DNA from 3 places in the Bacillus sp. NPDC094064 genome. Region 1 is predicted to be linked to each of the others. Evidence: riboswitches for the same ligand, from Rfam matches in the RefSeq annotation. Region 1 holds a riboswitch; each other region holds the start of a gene.

Region 1 (6,372 bases):
TATTGCATGATAAAATTATGATTATTGTACGCGATATTACAGAGCGAAAAAAGACAGAAGAATTACTAAATAAATCGGATACATTAGCAGCAATTGGCCAATTAGCAGCGGGCGTAGCTCATGAAGTTAGAAACCCATTAACCGTAATTAAAGGATTTATACAGTTATTTCAAATCAATAAAGAAGATCAAGAAAAATATTTTGATCTTATGCTTTCGGAAATTGAAAGAATAGAAGCGATTCTCCAAGAGTTTTTGTCGATTGCAAAAACAGATGAAATAAATACGGAAAAGAAAAATATTTATCAAATATTTAAAAATGTCGTATCATTAATAAATACAAAAGCAATTATGACAAATATTCATGTGGAATTATATACAGATTCCAAAGAGTTAATCATTGAGTGTTCAGAAAATCAACTGAAACAGGTATTTATTAACATTTTACAAAATTCAATTGAAGCTATGCCAGCTGGCGGAAAAATTTCAATTCATATAAAAAAAATCAATACTGAGGGCGTTATTATTCATGTAATAGATGAAGGAATCGGAATACCTGAAGAAAGAATTAAGAGATTAGGGGAGCCTTTTTATAGTACGAAAGAAAAAGGTACTGGTATTGGATTAATGTTAAGCTATAAAATTATTGAAAGTCATCAAGGGACAATAAGTATTATGAGTGAGGTTGGTGTCGGGACAACTGTAACGATTTACTTGCCAAAAATTCAGAGTAAACAATGTCTATAAAATTGTGATGATAGCTGTATATCAATACAATCGACTATTAACTCTTAAATTACTAAATACCCAATAACAAAAAGCTAAACTTTTTGTTATTGGGTATTTTTATGTTTACTTTGGTAAACTTTACCTTTTCTTTATCTTTGTTTTAATTTCAATTAAGTTTTTAGCGTTATATTAATATCCATACAAAGTAATGTATAGAAGTTGTACATTATTTTTAATCTAGAGGTACCGTTATTATTCAAATCGCTAAAAGGAGGAAATTATGACAAAGTGAAGAAACAAGAGAAAAAAAGGATCAGCCTGGTTTCTTATTAGATTATTCGATTGGACAATATGATACGTATACACCACTTCAGCTTGCACACTATATATCAACTATCGCAAATGGCGGTTATCGAATGAAACCGCAAATTGTTCAAGAGATTAGAGAACAAACCGTTCAAAAAGATGAAGTTGGTAAAGTAGTGCATTCAATAGAACCAGTCGTTTTAAATAAAGTAGATATGAAAGAGGAGTATATAAATCAAGTAAAAGAAGGATTTAGAAAGGTATTCCAAGAAGGGGATGGAACGGGAGTAAGAGCGTTCCAAAAAGCACCGTATAAACCAGCTGGTAAAACAGGGACCGCACAAACGGTATACGGTGGAGAAAGTGATGTTGGGCGAAATGAGAAAGGCGATCGTAGAGAATGCTATAACTTAACATTAGCAGGATATGCCCCATATGATGATCCAGAAGTAGCATTTTCTATTGTTGTACCGTGGGTTATAAATGATAAATCTGGTATTAACTCTAATATTGGAAAAGAAGTTTTAGATGCTTATTTTTAATTAAAAAGTAAGCGATTAACTGGAGAAGCGACAAAAGTAGAGAATTGAAAAATGTGAATCGTCTCAAGTATGTATAGAAACTAGAGACGTTTTAATATAGGAATAGATTAGAAAAGAGGCATAAAATAATTCTATTAACTATTCACGTTTTATAAAATAAATCATATATTGATAGCATAGGACAAGCTGAAAAGCTTATCCTAACCTCACAGAACACTCCTTATCACATCTAAGCATCTGCCTATGCAGATGCTTTTTTATTGATAACCATTATTTATAAACATAACGTAGCAAGTGTTTTAGGAATAATAGTTTTGTAATATAGTAATTGTAGTTGTAGTTGTAGTTGTAGTTGTGAATCCATAGTTAAATTAATAGTTTGGACAATATAAAAGCATAAAGGTTACACTTGTATATTTTTATTATCCAGCGAACTGCACAGCAGTATTTGCATGTAAAAAAGCAGTGTCAAAAACAGGAACAGTAAGATCATTTTGGGAAATGAGCAAAGGTATTTCAGTGCAGCCAAGTAGTATACCTTCTGCGCCATTTTGAATTAATGAACTTGTAATTTGTAATAGTCTTTCTTTTGATGATTTTGAAATAATTCCTTTACTTAATTCGTTTAATATAATGTGATGGATAAAAGTTCTTTCCTCTTCATTTGGAATGATTGTCTCAATGTTGTAATTTGCTAGTCGTGATGTATAGAAATCTTGTTCCATCGTTTGTTTCGTTCCTAGTAGTCCGATACGCTTTATATTTTGTTCTACCATTTCTTTAGCACTTACATCACCAATGTGAAGGAGCGGAATAGATATTGCATTTTCTACTTCTTCAGCAAATAAATGAACCGTATTTGAACACATTAATAAACATTCAGCCCCAGATTTTTCAACCTTTTTTGCAACTGTCACTAATTCATTTTTCACTTCTTCATATTGGTGGTTTTGTAATAAAGTAGTTACTTCACCAAAGTCCATACTATATAAAACGAGCTTCGCATTTTGATCATATTGAGAAAGTGTAAGTGTATTAATATGTTTATAGTATAGTGAGGTAGATTCCCAACTTAGTCCACCAATTAAACCAATTACTTTCATCATATATTCCTCCCGTAACAATTTTGAATTCATTATTTCATAATTCCGATAAGAATACAATGATATAAATAATCTATTTAACGAAAAATAAAAAATAATTAGAAAAGTATTGAATTTTTTCTTTCTTAGTGCCATAATACGAATTACAAATTAATACTTATCCAGAGAGGTGGAGGGAACGGCCCTAAGAAACCTCAGCAACCCCTATGTAAATTCATAGGAAGGTGCTAACTCCGCAGAGGACACGATGTGTTTTTTGAAAGATAAGAGGATTCTTGAACGTGAAAGAAAATGACCTCTTATGTAAGAGGTCATTTTTTGTTGTATAGAAAGGGAGTGTCGATGCATAATTCGTTTTTTAAACAAATATAGAGTAATTAAAGCTGACTAATATGAGAGGGGAATTGTAATGAATAAATTAGCAACAAAGGTAGTGGTAGCAATTGGAATTGGAGCAGCATTATACGGGATATTAGGACTTTGGGGATTTACTATTGCACCAAATACATTTATTAAACCTGGATTAGCCATTTTAACTGTTTTTGGAGCATTATTTGGTCCAGTGGCGGGACTGTTAATAGGGCTTATCGGTCATACCGTAACAGATACAATTGCTGGATTTGGTATTTGGTGGGGATGGGTTATTAGCTCAGGTATTATCGGTTTTGCGATGGGTCTCATTCAAAAAAGGAATGGCTTTAGTGTGAAAAATGGGGCGTATAGTAAAGGCGATATTTCTTATTTTGCAATTACTGGATTAGTTGGTATTGTCATCGCGATTATATTTGCTGGAGCATTCGATATTATTGTGATGGGAGAACCGTTTGACAAAATTGTTATACAAGTATTAGGAGCGACAATAGCTGATGTTATTGTATTCTTAGTTCTTGGATTACCAATTACAATTGGCTTAGCTAAATCTAATAAGAAACATACACATTTAAAAATTGAAAAGTAGGGGTGTTAATATGCGACCGATTATTTCTTTTGAACAATTTAACTTTCAATACAGGCATGCCGCACAGCCTACGTTGAAAGATATTACGTTTCATATATACCCTGGGGAGAAAGTATTAATTGCTGGACGAAGCGGTTCAGGAAAGTCCACATTAGCTCATTGTATTAATGGGCTAATCCCATTTTCATATGAAGGGATTAGTACGGGAAATATTTCAATTGCTGGTAAAGATCCGAGGGAAGGCAGTATTTTTGAGCAGAGTAAACATGTAGGCACAATTTTGCAAGATCAAGACTCTCAATTTATTGGTCTAACAGTAGAGGAGGATGTAGCTTTTTATTTAGAAAATGAATGTGTACATCAAGATGATATGAAAAAGATTGTTTCGGACTCATTAAGAAAGGTGAAGATGCATACTTCTCATAAACAAAGACCACATGAATTGTCAGGGGGTCAAAAGCAAACCGTTTCTCTAGCAGGTCTGTTAACAACAAATGCCGATATATTATTGTTCGATGAACCGTTAGCAAATTTAGATCCACTAAGCAGCCTACATACGACCGAACTTATTAAAGATATACATAAACAATATAATAAAACAATTGTAATTATTGAACATCGAATAGAAGAAATTTTAAATTTGGATTTAGATAAAATTATTTTAATTGATGAAGGTGTAGTTGTTGCGATAGGGACACCGGAAGAGATTTTAGCGACAAATATATTACCACACATCGGCTTAAGAGAGCCTATTTACATCGAAGCATTAAAGAGATTGCATTGTGATAGAAAAAATGACTTAATATATCCAATTGAAAATCTGCAAAAGGAAAGGATTAATAGCGTTATAAATGAGTGGATGAACAAGCAAGTTATATTAAAACGTAATACTAAAAATAAGGAATTACTTAAAGTGGAGAATTTATCATTTTCATACCCTAACAATCAAAAAGTATTAAAAAATGTGAATCTCTCAATATATGAAGGAGAAATTGTAACGTTTTTGGGCCATAATGGAGCTGGGAAATCAACATTAGCTCATAGTCTAATTGGTATAAACAAAGTAAAAAATGGAGAAATTTTGTTAGATGGAATACCGATTAACTCTTGGTCTATTCGCAAACGTGGGGAGAGTATATGTTATGTGATGCAAAACCCAAATCATATGATTACACAACCAACTGTTTTAGAAGAAGTTGTATTTACTTTAAAAATAAAAAATTTTTCAAAGGAAGAAATTAAGAATAGAGCAGAAGAAACGTTAAAAATTTGTGGTTTATATCCATTTCGGAATTGGCCAATTCAGGCGCTAAGCTACGGACAAAAGAAGAGATTAACTATTGCAACTGTACTAACAATGAATCCAAAACTTATCATATTAGATGAACCGACAGCTGGACAAGATTATTACCATTATAAACAGTTCATGTCGTTTATTAGAAAATTAGCTAAAAAAGGAATCTCATTTATTTTTATCACGCACGATATGAATCTAGCATTAGAATATGGAGACCGAGCGATAGTACTACATGAAGGAGAAATAATTGCAGATAATACTGTGTCCGCTGTATTAGGAAATCAAGAAATACTACAAAGAGCTAACTTAAGAGAAAGTTCTTTATTCAAGCTTGTTACATTTAGCGGAGTTTCATGTCCAGAAAAGTTTATAGAACTTTATTTCGACGATAATAGGAGGGGGGAAGGTGCATAGTACATATTTTCATCGTATGGATGGAGCAGTGAAATTGTTTTTATTTATTTTTTGTATGACGCTTACTTTTTTATTTTTTGATTTTCGTATATTGCTAGTTTTATTTTTTATTGGGTGTATTGGACTTTTACTTTCTAAAATTCCACTTCGTAAAATTTTAATTGTTTTTAGTGTTATATTTACATTTAGTTTATTAAACTCTGTTATGATTTTATTTATTACACCAACCCATGGATCTGAATTAACCGGATCATATACTTCGTTTATATATATTGGTTATGCGACAATTACATATGAAACATTATTTTATGCGGCTACGCTTTCATTAAAGTATTTTACGTTATTACCTTTTACACTCCTCTTTATTTATACGACAGATCCAAGTGAATTTGTGAGTAGCTTAAGTAAACTTGGCATTCATTATAAAATTACATATGCAATAAATATTGCATTACGTTACATACCTGATATTCAGTCTGAATATCAAGTTATTAAGCATGCACAAGAAGTGAGAGGAGTAGCTTTCGAAAAAGGAGAAGCAAGTTTATGGATTCGCATGAAAAATCGTATTTTAATTTTCTGGCCTCTAATTATTCATTCGCTAGAAAGAATCGATACGGTTTCAAATGCAATGGATTTAAGAGGATTTGGAAAGAAGGATAAACGTACGTGGTTCTATACAAAAAAAGCAACCGCTTGGGATTTTATCGCTTTATTTATAGGTGTCTTCGTTTTAATTTTTGCAGTCTATTTAAAATTACATGTATTTCAAGACTTTTGGTATCCATTTTAAAGCACTCTCAAAGGAGTGCTTTTACTTATTTTATGCAGACATGCTCAAAAAAGGGATATTTACATAATGTATAATACGAACCAGTTAAAATGATCAACTACCTATTAGTTTTCAAACCAAAAGGAGGAGAAAATATGAGTCACGGTGGTTCTTGTGGTTTTGGTGGAGGTTTCGCTTTATTAGTTGTGTTGTTTATTTTATTAATTATTGTTGGATGCAGCTGTTGGGGCG
Region 2 (6,372 bases), on a different contig from region 1:
GTCACATATGTGGAATCCCCAGACGCTAAATATACATACGCAGGCGCTAATTCATATGGTTGACCAGGTCTTTGCATCGGAACATTACTCCCAAACTGTGATACTTTCTTCTCATCAAAACTTGATGGGATAAGTGGCGTCCAAATCGGCCCTGGTGCAACACCATTTACACGAATCCCTTTTTGCACTAACGACTGAGAGAGTGATCTTGTAAAAGCTACAATCGCTCCTTTCGTTGCAGAATAATCAATTAACGTTTCATTTCCTTCGTACGCAACAATAGAGGCTGTGTTTATAATGACATCCCCTTGTTTGAAGTGAGAAAGTGCTGCTTTCGTAACATGAAAATAAGAAAAAATATTAATGCGAAACGTTTTTTCTAGCTGTTCCGCTGTAATATACTCTAACCCTTGCTGCGGATATTGCTGCGCGACATTATTTACTAAAATATTCAAACCGCCTAGCTGCCGGACGGTCTCTTCCACAATATGTTTACACTGTTGTTCATTACTTAAATCACCTGGCAACAATACACACTTTACGCCTTCTTTTTCAACACGTTGTTTCGTCTCATTTGCATCTTCTTCCTCATCTAAATAAGCAATCGCAATATTTGCTCCCTCTTTTGCAAAAGCGATAGACACAGCTCGTCCAATCCCGCTATCTCCCCCTGTAATTAATACATTCTTTCCTTTTAACTTGTCGCTACCTTTATAATTCGGATCTTCAAACTGCGGAAGTGGATTCATGAATGATTCAATACCAGGCTGTTTATTTTGATGTTGCGCAGGCATTGTTACAAAGTTTTTTTGCTGCGGCATACTTTCAATCAGCTCCTTTTCCTTATCATGTGCACAATAACAAAAACTACTTACACATAAAAAACGTAATTTACACGTAGTTCTACGATTAATATTCGAATTTACGACACAAAATATGAGTTATCATAAACTTTTTATGCAAAACTATTGCAAAACGCACAAAAAACGAATATTATATATAACTGTTGTGAAAATTATTCGTAAACAGAAAGGATGTTTATATGTTTAACCTTTCAAAACATAAAACTTCTATTAAAACTGAAATTATGGCGGGTATTATTACCTTCTTAACAATGGCATATATTATTGTCGTAAACCCTGTCATCCTTGGTGATGCAGGTGTCCCATTTGAACAAGCATTTACAGCAACAATTATCGCTGCTGTTGTCGGAACATTATTTATGGCGATCTTTACAAACTTACCAATCGCAATTGCACCAGGTATGGGATTAAATGCTTACTTCTCTTACTCTGTTGTAAAAGCTCATGAAGGCATGACTTTCGCAATTGCATTCTCTGCTGTATTCGTAGCTGGTATGATTTTAATTTTGTTATCATTCACATCATTCCGTACAAAATTAATGGAAGTAATTCCTGAAAACTTAAAACATGCACTTACTGCTGGTATCGGTCTTTTTATCGCTTTTATCGGTTTACGCTTAACAGGAATTGTAACAAAACATGAATCTAACTTAGTTGGACTTGGTGATCTTCATTCCCCTCCTGTTTTACTAGCATTAGCTGGACTTGGAATTACAATTATCCTTATGTCTTTAAATATAAACGGGGCACTATTTATCGGAATGTTATTAACTGGTATGATTGCTTACTTCACAGGTCAATTAACATTTTCAAATGGCGTTACATCAATGCCTGGATTACCAGAAGGAATTATCGTTGCAAATCCAATTACTGCTGTATCTGATGTAATTAATTACGGATTATACGGTGTTGTGTTCTCCTTCTTCCTTGTTACATTATTCGATACAACAGGTACATTGCTTGGCGTTGCACAACAAGGCGGATTTATGAAAGATGGAAAACTTCCTAAATCAGGACGAGCACTTCTAGCTGATTCGTTCTCAGCAACAATTGGATCTATGTTCGGAACAACACCATCAACAGCTTACATTGAATCATCTGCTGGTGTTGCAGCTGGTGGGCGTACTGGTTTAACAACCGTTACAGTAGCTGTACTATTTGCAGTAGCAGCATTCTTCGGACCTTTAGTGAGCGCTGTTTCTGGTGTATCAGCTATTACAGCACCATCATTAATTATCGTTGGTAGTCTTATGATGGGTTCAGTTCGATATATCGATTGGGATACGTTCGATGAAGCATTCCCAGCATTCTTAGTAATTTTAAGCATGCCACTTACATCAAGTATCTCAACAGGGATTGCACTTGGATTTATTTCATACCCACTTATGAAAGTGGCAAAAGGACAATTCCGTGCTGTTCATCCACTTATATATTTATTTGGAATTTTGTTTGCTTATCAATTGGTATTCTTACCACATTAAAATCCCTCTTTGTGAGGGATTTTTTTATGAAAAATTATTTGACAACACGACAAAATTGTGGAATAATTCGAAATAGTTAAATATTCGATGTCTTATCAAGAGCAGGTGGAGGGATGAGCCCTACGAAGCCCGGCAACCGACCCATTTATGGGCACGGTGCTAATTCTTACAACACGTTGTGTTGAAAGATAAGAGTAATATGATAAGACGTCTTTTCTATATGAAAAGGCGTTTTTTATTTTCACTCCCTCCTCTCTCTTCTTAATTTAGGAGGGATTTTTTTATGAAAAAATTATGTTCCATCGTACTTATTTTTCTCTTATTTACATTGACAGCTTGTACAAATGAACAAGATGCTATCTCCTCACAAAAGCAACAAACTGTGAAAAAAGCGACTACAACAGTAGAAAACAACTTACCAACAGAAGTTCCAAGCCAAGTGAAGAAGCCATTAAAAATCGCATTAATCATGCAAATGTCCATCGGAACTTTTTCCTCTCAATATATTGAGGGTGTCAAAAAACAAGTCGAGCTATTTGGCGGCAGTGTACAAGTCTACAATTCTGATAACGATTTAGCAAAAATGGCTGCAAATTTAGATACTGCTATTAATTCAAAAGTGGATGGAATTTTAATTGATCACGGCCGCTCTGAAGCACTAAAACCGGGAGTAGAAAAAGCTTTGCAGGCGAACATTCCCGTAGTGGCATTTGATAACGACCTACGCCTGCCTGGTGTAACGATTATTGATCAAGATGACTATAGCCTTGCATGGAAATCCTTAAAAACATTAGCAGAAGATTTGAATGGACAAGGAAATATCGCAGTCGTATGGGTTGGCGGATTTGCTCCAATGGAACGTCGCAATGTTATCATTGATGCTTTTTATAAACGTTATCCAAATATAAAAGAAGTTGCACGATTCGGTACTGCTAGTAATAACACACCGCTTGATACACAAACACAAGTAGAAGCCTTACTAAAAAAATATCCGAAAAAAGGAGATTTACAAGCAATTTTTGCTTCGTGGGATGAGTTTGCTAAAGGGGCTGTTAAAGCACTTGAACAAGCCGGTCGTACAGATATAAAAGTATACAGCATTGACTTAAGTAATGAAGATTTACAACTCATACAAAAAGAAAACTCTCCTTGGACAGCTACTGCTGCAACTGATCCAGCTGAAGTAGGTAAAGTTCAAGTGCGATTTTTATACAAAAAAATTGCTGGTGAACAAACGCCAGATATTTATTCACTAGAACCTTATTTAGTAAAGAAAAATAGTTTACCAAAAGAAAATATAACGATGGATCAGTTATCAAAATATATAAACGGTTGGGGAGACTCAAAAGATGCATATTCTCCTTGGATGAAAAAATTAGAGAAGGAGAAAAAGTGATGACATTCTCTCTTCAAAACATTACACATTCTTATCATGTTGCCACACCTGTTCTAGAAGATGTTTCTATTCATATTCGAAAAGGAAAAGTGCACGCTTTACTAGGAATGAACGGTGCAGGAAAAAGCACTTTACTAAAAATAGCAACTGGTGAATTTCAACCAGTTGCTGGCAATATAAAAATTGATAATCAGTCTGTTTCCTTTACTTCACCACGCGATGCAAAACAGCACGGTATTTCTTTCGTAACACAAGAAGTAGATCACGGACTTATTCCCGGATTATCTGTATTAGAAAATGTACTTATCGATCATTTAGCAATGCAAAATAAAGTACTATTTTCAAAGTCAAAATTAGTCGCACTCGCTAAACAACACTTGCAAACTGTACAGGTAAATTTAAATGTTTCAGAAGATGTTTCAAACTGCTCATTACATGAAAAACAATTACTTCTTATCGCAAGGGCTTTATCTAACAATACAAATTATCTTTTATTAGACGAGCCCACTTCTTCTCTTGGGCCAAAAGAAGTTGAAACCTTTGGAAAGCTCTTAAAAGATTTAACATCAAAAGGTATTGGCATTATCTTAATTTCTCATCGTTTATCCGAGATTCGAAATTTCGCGGATGATGTAACTGTATTACATAATGGGAAGGTTTCCCTTTCTGAAGCCATTACAAAGATTACAGATCAGCAAATTGTGGAAGCAATGACTGGCAAACAACTTACACTACCTATTAATACAGCGCCAAAATGCGGGAGCGAAGAATTATTTAAAGTACAAGAGCTTCAATTACGCGAAGATCATTCTCCCCTTTCTCTTACAATACGAAAAGGAGAAACTGTTGTGATATACGGATTAATTGGAAGTGGAAAAACAACACTTGCCGAAACTTTATTTGGTGCTCGTCATACTTATCGCGCAAAAATAGATGGTCAAACAATAACAATTAAAACACCACGAGATGCGATTAAAGCGAAAATCGCACTTGTACCAGAAGAAAGAAGAAAACAAGGTGTATTTCTTTCGGAAGATATAATAAGTCACACTAATTTACACCAATCAGGATGGCGACGAAAACAAAACGAATTAAATAATGCTACTACAGCAATTGATTCTTTCAGTATTTCACCAAATGACCCAAAAGCTTTTATTCACTCACTTAGCGGTGGAAATCAACAAAAAGTCTCAATTGCAAAGTGGGATGGATTCAAACCTAATCTATTTCTTTTGGACGAGCCAACTAAAGGTGTAGACATAGCTGCGAAACAAGACATTTTTCGATTCATTCGCAACATTACAGAAAACGGAAGCTCTGTAATTTATTTCACAGGAGAACAAGATGAAGCGCTACATATCGCCGATCGTATTCTTATACTGGCAAATGGAGAGTTTGTAGGTGAATACTTGCCAAACGATCTATCGCCTGAACAACTTTTACATTTATCTGAAGGGAGCTATTCCATTGAATCTCGCTCATAAAACTAAAACTAAGAAACTATATTTACCTACTCATCTTTTTTATCAATTTAGTACAATTGCTATCATTATAGGTGTTACAATTTTTTTCTCTATCGTCAATGATTCTTTTTTTACATACAACAATATTAGTGATATTTTACGTTCTATTTCTATCGTAACGTTACTTGCGATCGGTGTTACCTTTACATTGATTGTAGACGGGTTTGATTTATCAGTCGGCTCTACTGCTAGTTTAGCAACAATTGCCGCTGCTTCCTGTCTCGTTTTATATCGACAAGAACTATTAGTCACACTACTTGTTCCTATTCTTTGCGGACTATTAGTTGGATTATTAAATGCACTACTCGTTATCCGAATTAAACTACCAGATTTACTAGCCACATTAAGTATCATGTACATCGTTAATGGACTACACTTAACATTTTCAAAAGGATCTTCAATTTATGAAGGAATGTCGGGTGCCACAGGACATTTTATTCCATCCTTTTTATTTATCGGTCAAGGTTCCGTTTTAGGAATTCCAGTCCCTGTCATTATCATGCTTATCGTCGTTTTAATTGCACATCTATTTTTAGAAAAAACAACGTACGGTCGTTTCTTTTATATGACAGGTGGGAATCGAGAAGCTGCTAGACTAGCCGGTATCCCTACTGATCGTTACCGTGTATATGCTTATATGATTAGTGGTTTACTTGCATCCATTGGTGGTATTATTCTATGTAGCCGCGTTGGAACAGGGCAAGTTTCAGCTGGTGCCCCATTATTAATGGATGCAGTTGCAGCTTCCTATATCGGTTATGCAATGTTCGGTGCCAAGAAACCAAATATAGTCGGAACATTTCTCGGCTCCGTATTAATTGGAATTATATTAAATGGCCTCACAATGATGAACGTTCCTTATTATGCACAAGATATCATCAAAGGCAGCATTTTAATTACAGCTTTAGCCTTTTCATTTATTAAAAAGAAGCGTAAATAAAAGAGTAGAGCATCGAATTCCGATGCTCTACTTTCCTTTTGCAACAATCACACGAAAGTCTCCACTATTCCTAAACTATGAAAAAGATAACAGAAGTTACAAATTATTAATATTTCTCATTCACCTGTAATTCTTTACTATACTTTTGAATAAAAATTGATGAAATAAC
Region 3 (6,372 bases), on a different contig from region 1:
TACGTGGTTTTGTAGATGGAAAGTTAGAGAGAGCTGTTAATATTATTGAATGTAAAAGAATTAATAATGCAATTGAATACAATTGGGGAGATACAGAGGGAATTCTTCATCATGCTACGGTACCTTTAAAAGCTGGAGGAGAAAAATTTGGGTTATTAAATGTTGCAAGCCCAGGTAAAACACATTTCTCGGAGGAAGAATTAGTATTGCTCCAATCAGTTGCCTTCCAAATTGGAACGGCCTTAAAGCGGGCAAAATTATATGAAAATGAAAAACGAAGAGCACATTATTATGTGAAATTAGAACGTTTCATTCAAGCTTTGAGAACGATTCATCAGTTTAATATATTGCCTGAAAAAGTTGTAAATCAATTAGGTGAAGTGTTTCAGTGGAATCAAGTAGCATTCTTTATTAGGGAAGAGGAAGAGTTAGCTTTGCGAGCATCTTATTGCCAGGAAGAATTACAAGAGGATGTAAAAGAAGCGGCGAAAGAAGCATTAGAAAAAGGTGAATCTATTTTATTAAAACGTCAAATTAGTCATAGGGTCCCTTCGAATAGGACAGTTATTGCCACACCAATACAGATTCAAAGTCACATATTTGGTGTTTTATGTGTTAGTTCAAATAATGGTGAATTTGATGTGAATACGATAGATGTGCTTCAAGCTATAACAAATCATATTTCTTTCGTGATAGAGAATTTAAGATTAAATGAGCAACGACGCGAACTTGTACGAATGGAAGAAAGAAATCGTTTAGCAAGAGATTTACATGACTCCGTCTCACAAAAGCTATTTTCGTTAACCTTTATGACAAAAGGTGCTGAGGCAGTTTTAAAAGGCCAAAATGAGAGAGTAGATCAATCTTTGCACGAGATGCGTGAATTAGCGCAAGGTGCTTTAAAGGAAATGAGGACGTTAATTTGGCAGCTCCGTCCGGCAGGATTAGAGAAAGGCTTATTACCAGCTTTAAAGCAGTATGGTGAAAATTTAGGATTGAAAGTTAGGGAAGAAGTTACAGGTGTTCGTGATTTACCACGTGTAGTAGAAGAAGCATTATGGCGTATTGGACAAGAAGCGTTAAATAATGTAAGTAAGCATGCAGGTGTAAAAGAAGCAACGATTTATTTTAAAGTGACTGAGAAAAATGTATCATTAGAAATAGTAGATCAAGGTAATGGATTTATAGAAAAGGACATAAAAGAGAAGAAATCACTTGGTATGACAACGATGCGTGAAAGAGTAGCGCTGATTGGCGGGACAATTAAAATTGTAAGTGAAAACAAACGAACAAGTATACAAATAAATGTACCATTATGATGTGAAAATGAGGGAAGTTTGTGAAAATAAAAGTATTGCTAGTTGATGATCATACAGTTGTTTTAAAAGGATTAGCATTTTTCTTAAGTACCCAGGAGGATTTAGAGTTAGTTGGGGAAGCAAATAACGGGAAAGAGGCTTTAGTGAAAGTAGGAGAAGCAAATCCTGATGTTGTATTAATGGATTTATACATGCCTGAAATGGATGGGGTTGAGGCAACAGCTCACATAAAAAAGGAATATCCAGATGTAAAAGTAATTGTATTAACGAGTTTTTCTGATCAAGCGCATGTTTTACCAGCATTAAAAGCGGGAGCAAGTGGGTATATTTTAAAAGATGTAGAACCAGATCAACTTGTTGAGGCAATCCGTAGTGCATATAAAGGGAATATACAGTTACATCCGGATATAGCAAATGCGCTTCTTTCTCAATCTTTACCGGAGGAAGAGAAAGAAGAGGAACACTTCATTCATGTAGATGTATTAACAGCAAGAGAAAATGAAGTGTTACAGCTATTAGCAAAAGGGATGAGTAATAAAGAAGTTGCTGCGGTTTTAGTCATTACAGAAAAAACGGTTAAAGCGCATGTGAGTAGTATTTTGAGTAAATTAAATTTATCCGATCGTACGCAAGCAGCGTTATATGCAGTGAGAAATGGAATTGTATAAGACAAAAGTCGTAAGACCCAGTTCGCCTTTAGAAGGTGGACTTTTTTTATGGAAAAATACGTCTATGTGAGGACGAAATTATCTTGATATGAAGATAAAATATGTTTGTAAGCAACAAAACAACAATTACAAGGGATACCTTTTTTGGAAAATATGACAACATAAGAGTAAGTTTTAGGAGGAAAATATAAATGACAACAGTTTTATTCGTAAAAGCAAACAACCGCCCAGCAGAACAAGCAGTTAGTGTGAAATTATACGAGGCGTTTTTAGCAAACTATAAAGAAGCACATCCAAATGATACAGTAGTAGAACTTGATTTATATAAAGAAGAATTACCATACGTAGGCGTAGACATGATTAACGGTACATTCAAAGCTGGTAAAGGATTTGATTTAACAGAAGAAGAAGCAAAAGCGGTAGCAGTTGCTGATAAGTATTTAAATCAATTCTTAGAAGCTGATAAAGTCGTTTTCGGTTTCCCATTATGGAACTTAACGATTCCAGCAGTACTACACACATATATTGATTATTTAAACCGTGCTGGTAAAACGTTTAAATATACACCAGAAGGTCCAGTTGGTCTAATTGGAGATAAGAAAATTGCATTATTAAACGCACGCGGCGGCGTATATTCTGAAGGTCCAGCAGCAGAAGTTGAAATGGCTGTTAAATATGTAGCAAGCATGATGGGCTTCTTCGGTGCAACAAACATGGAAACAATCGTTATTGAAGGTCATAACCAATTCCCAGACAAAGCAGAAGAAATTATTGCAACAGGTCTTGAAGAGGCTGCTAAAGTAGCAAGCAAATTTTAGTTGAAATTATAATCGTCACTCAAAGAAACAGCATTAACGTTTATGTTAATGCTGTTTTTTTATATTTTTATTAATCTGTAGCTTCGTTATGTTTAGGAAGCGGAAATGCATTACCGATAGCTGCTGCGCCGAGCATTGGCAATAGTAAATTGAGCGGGAAAAACATAAGTAATAGCAATGTTATAGCTATCGGTTTTCTTAACGCATAGCTTGAAATAGCTGTTGTGACGATAGCCACAGATGCGATTGGATCTATAGGAAGTATTGAAGCCATCGCGAATCCGATACTTGACCCAGAAAATATAATTGGGAAAATATGTCCGCCGCGCCAACCTGTATTTAAACAAACGGCAGTAATGCATAATTTTAAAACTCCTGAAAGAAGTAATACCCAAAAAGATAAATGAGTCCATTCAACAACTAAATCTTTTAATTGATGTTCCCCTGAAAATAATGTGTATGGGAGAAAAGTACCCGCGATTCCTAATAAAATACCACCTATAATTCCAAGTGTTAGTTTGTATTCGCGGAAAGGATGGATGATTTTCTCTAGTGTAAATTCTACTTTGAAATACAAGAAACCAACGAGAGCACCGATGCAAGTAAGAGGGAGAAAGGCGATCCATTCATTGATTGAAAGGGATCCTTCCCCAAAATCAACAATAAAGGATCCACGATTATCGAGTTTACTAAGCAATAAATAAACGGAAAAACCAGCAAAAGTAGTAGTTAAATATACAATTGCTTTCTTTCTTTTAGAAAACCCGGCAATTTGTTCACCCTCATTTTCATTCGGAGCTAAATAACCGAATAATGGTGCATTAAAAATGACGCTTAAAGTAGCACCAATTCCAACTTCTGTTAGTTCGTTCATTCCCTTTAAAGCGAAGTTAAAGCGATCCCCTACCCATGTACAAAGTCCGCCGATAATTCCGACAAGTGCTGCCTCTGGACCGAGGCTAGCTCCAAATATTAAAACAATAAGCGCAGTTAAAGTAGCTTTATGTACAAAACGGTATTCAATTCTACCTGTTTTTTTATATTCCCCCATTACTTCTGGCATGAGACGTGGATATGTACCGAAGTATTTTTGTGTTAAACCAACGAGGATACCACCGATGATTGTTACACAAAGAGTGTAATAAGGGGGAGAAGAGAAAATGTTAGGTAAATATCCCCAAATAAAGTGGATTCCGATATTTAGCGTAACTAAAAATAACCAAACTGTAGCCCCTACTATAGAGCCTAAAAGAATGCCATATAGAGCGAGTATATAGTGCATGTCCTTTTTATTTGTCATGTTATACCTCCGTTATGTAAGTTGTAATAGAGAAAGGATTATATATGCTAGTGTGAAATGAATGGAATATATATAGTATCTTTGTGAGAGGTTGGCTTATTCAACATATATATTGGGATTTCATTAGAGCTTGGGTCCTATAAGTTAAACCACTTATTTAATTCTATATATTGATTGGGATTTTTTAAAGGTCTTTTTTGAATAAATATGGAATATACTTCTTTTGTTGTTTTATATGGAAATGTTGACGTTTATTTTAGAACATTCAGAAAAACAGATTGACATTAGGAAATTATTGCTATAAAATCAACGGTAATTGCATAGTCTTATCAAGAAAAGGTGGAGGGACAGGCCCGATGAAACCTTGGCAACAGCCGAATAACGGAATTGTGCCAAATCCTGCAGGTAATAGCCCTGAGAGATAAGAAAGAGATTTTAGAGCGTGTTTTCAAACTGCTTCTTTCTTATTTAGGAAAGGAGCAGTTTTTTATTTTGCATAAAAAGGAAGGAGAATGAGAGATGGGAGAATCATGGGGAAAGGGAACAATTTGTGTGCAAGGTGGCTATACGCCAAAGAATGGTGAGCCACGCGTTCTACCGCTTTATCAAAGTACAACGTATAAATACGATACGTCGGATGATTTAGCGGCATTATTTAACTTAGAGGCAGAGGGCTATATTTATACACGTATTGGGAATCCCACACTAGCTGCATTTGAACAAAAGTTATCAGATTTAGAAGGCGGTGTAGGAGCTGTTGCAACTGCCTCTGGGCAAGCGGCAATTATGCTCGCAGTTTTAAATATTTGTAGTAGTGGAGATCATCTTCTTTGTTCTTCAACAGTTTACGGGGGAACGTTTAATTTATTTGGAGTAAGTTTACGTAAGCTGGGCATTGATGTTACGTTCTTTAATCCAAATTTAACAGCTGACGAAATTGTAGCACTTGCTAACAATAAGACGAAACTCGTCTACGCAGAATCATTAGGAAATCCAGCAATGAACGTTTTGAATTTTAAAGAGTTTTCAGATGCAGCTAAAGAGTTGGAGGTACCTTTTATCGTTGATAATACATTAGCGACTCCGTATTTATGCCAAGCGTTTGAACATGGAGCAAATATTATCGTTCATTCTACGACGAAATATATTGATGGGCATGCAAGCTCTTTAGGTGGCATTGTTATTGATGGAGGAAACTTTGATTGGACAAATGGAAAATATCCTGAGCTTGTTGAACCAGATCCAAGTTATCACGGCGTAAGTTACGTTCAAAATTTTGGAGCAGCAGCTTATATTGTAAAAGCACGTGTTCAATTACTAAGAGACTACGGAAACTGTATGAGCCCATTCAATGCGTATATTAGCAATATTGGCTTAGAAACATTGCATTTACGCATGGAGCGTCATAGTGAGAATGCTCTAGCAGTTGCTAAGTGGCTTGCTAACCATGAGCGTATTGAATGGGTAAATTATCCGGGACTAGATAGTAATGAAAACTATTCATTAGCACAAAAATATTTGAAAAAAGGTGCTAGTGGTGTTTTAACTTTCGGTATTAAAGGTGGGGTAGAAGCGGCAAAAGAATTTATCGCAAATGTGAAACTAGCAACCCTCGTAACGCATGTAGCTGATGCACGAACTTGCGTTATACATCCTGCTAGTACGACGCATAGACAATTAAGTGCGGAAGATCAACGTTTGGCCGGTGTTACATCGGATTTAATTCGTTTATCGGTTGGCATAGAAGATGCTTCTGATATTATTGCCGATTTAGAAACAGCATTAATCGGAGGCAAACAACATGCCAATCATAATTGATAAAGATTTACCAGCTCGCAAAGTGTTGCAAAAAGAAAATATATTTGTGATGACGAAGGAGCGGGCAGAAACACAAGATATACGTGCCTTGAAAATTGCTATATTAAATTTAATGCCTACAAAGCAAGAAACAGAGGCGCAATTACTTCGTTTAATTGGAAATACACCGTTGCAATTAGATGTTCATTTACTCCATATGGAATCGCACCTATCTCGTAATGTTGCGCAAGAGCATTTAACAAGCTTTTATAAAACATTTCGTGATATTGAAAATGAAAAGTTTGATGGGCTCATTATTACGGGAGCGCCAGTTGAGACCCTTTCCTTTGAGGAAGTAGATTATTGGGAAGAGCTTAAACGTATTATGGAGTATTCAAAAGTGAATGTAACATCCACGCTTCATATTTGCTGGGGAGCACAAGCTGGTTTGTATCATCATTATGGTGTCC

The links. A riboswitch is a leader RNA that binds a small molecule or an ion and turns the genes downstream of it on or off. The one in region 1 is predicted to bind S-adenosylmethionine.
Region 2: it holds a riboswitch for S-adenosylmethionine, as region 1 does, so the genes downstream of both, ACQKNI_RS16680 (sugar ABC transporter substrate-binding protein) here and ACQKNI_RS03015 (ECF-type riboflavin transporter substrate-binding protein) in region 1, are expected to answer to the same signal.
Region 3: it holds a riboswitch for S-adenosylmethionine, as region 1 does, so the genes downstream of both, ACQKNI_RS22990 (bifunctional O-acetylhomoserine aminocarboxypropyltransferase/cysteine synthase) here and ACQKNI_RS03015 (ECF-type riboflavin transporter substrate-binding protein) in region 1, are expected to answer to the same signal.

The regions. Positions count from the first base shown of each region.
Region 1 is NZ_JBNNUI010000001.1:566,135-572,506, forward strand. Features, by position in the region: gene ACQKNI_RS03000 (PAS domain-containing sensor histidine kinase) at 1-746, shown strand, start outside; partial or broken gene ACQKNI_RS03005 (penicillin-binding transpeptidase domain-containing protein) at 1,034-1,576, shown strand; gene ACQKNI_RS03010 (aspartate/glutamate racemase family protein) at 1,999-2,682, opposite strand; SAM riboswitch class I at 2,834-2,949, shown strand; gene ACQKNI_RS03015 (ECF-type riboflavin transporter substrate-binding protein) at 3,089-3,637, shown strand; gene ACQKNI_RS03020 (ABC transporter ATP-binding protein) at 3,648-5,348, shown strand; gene ACQKNI_RS03025 (energy-coupling factor transporter transmembrane component T family protein) at 5,341-6,141, shown strand; gene ACQKNI_RS03030 (YjcZ family sporulation protein) at 6,276-6,372, shown strand, end outside.
Region 2 is NZ_JBNNUI010000007.1:21,792-28,163, reverse strand. Features, by position in the region: gene ACQKNI_RS16690 (SDR family oxidoreductase) at 1-821, opposite strand, end outside; gene ACQKNI_RS16685 (NCS2 family permease) at 1,043-2,344, shown strand; SAM riboswitch class I at 2,434-2,539, shown strand; gene ACQKNI_RS16680 (sugar ABC transporter substrate-binding protein) at 2,628-3,740, shown strand; gene ACQKNI_RS16675 (sugar ABC transporter ATP-binding protein) at 3,737-5,224, shown strand; gene ACQKNI_RS16670 (ABC transporter permease) at 5,208-6,203, shown strand; gene ACQKNI_RS16665 (hypothetical protein) at 6,310-6,372, opposite strand, start outside.
Region 3 is NZ_JBNNUI010000012.1:98,094-104,465, forward strand. Features, by position in the region: gene ACQKNI_RS22970 (GAF domain-containing sensor histidine kinase) at 1-1,319, shown strand, start outside; gene ACQKNI_RS22975 (response regulator) at 1,340-1,987, shown strand; gene ACQKNI_RS22980 (FMN-dependent NADH-azoreductase) at 2,179-2,805, shown strand; gene ACQKNI_RS22985 (chloride channel protein) at 2,876-4,105, opposite strand; SAM riboswitch class I at 4,429-4,533, shown strand; gene ACQKNI_RS22990 (bifunctional O-acetylhomoserine aminocarboxypropyltransferase/cysteine synthase) at 4,625-5,923, shown strand; gene metA (homoserine O-acetyltransferase MetA) at 5,907-6,372, shown strand, end outside.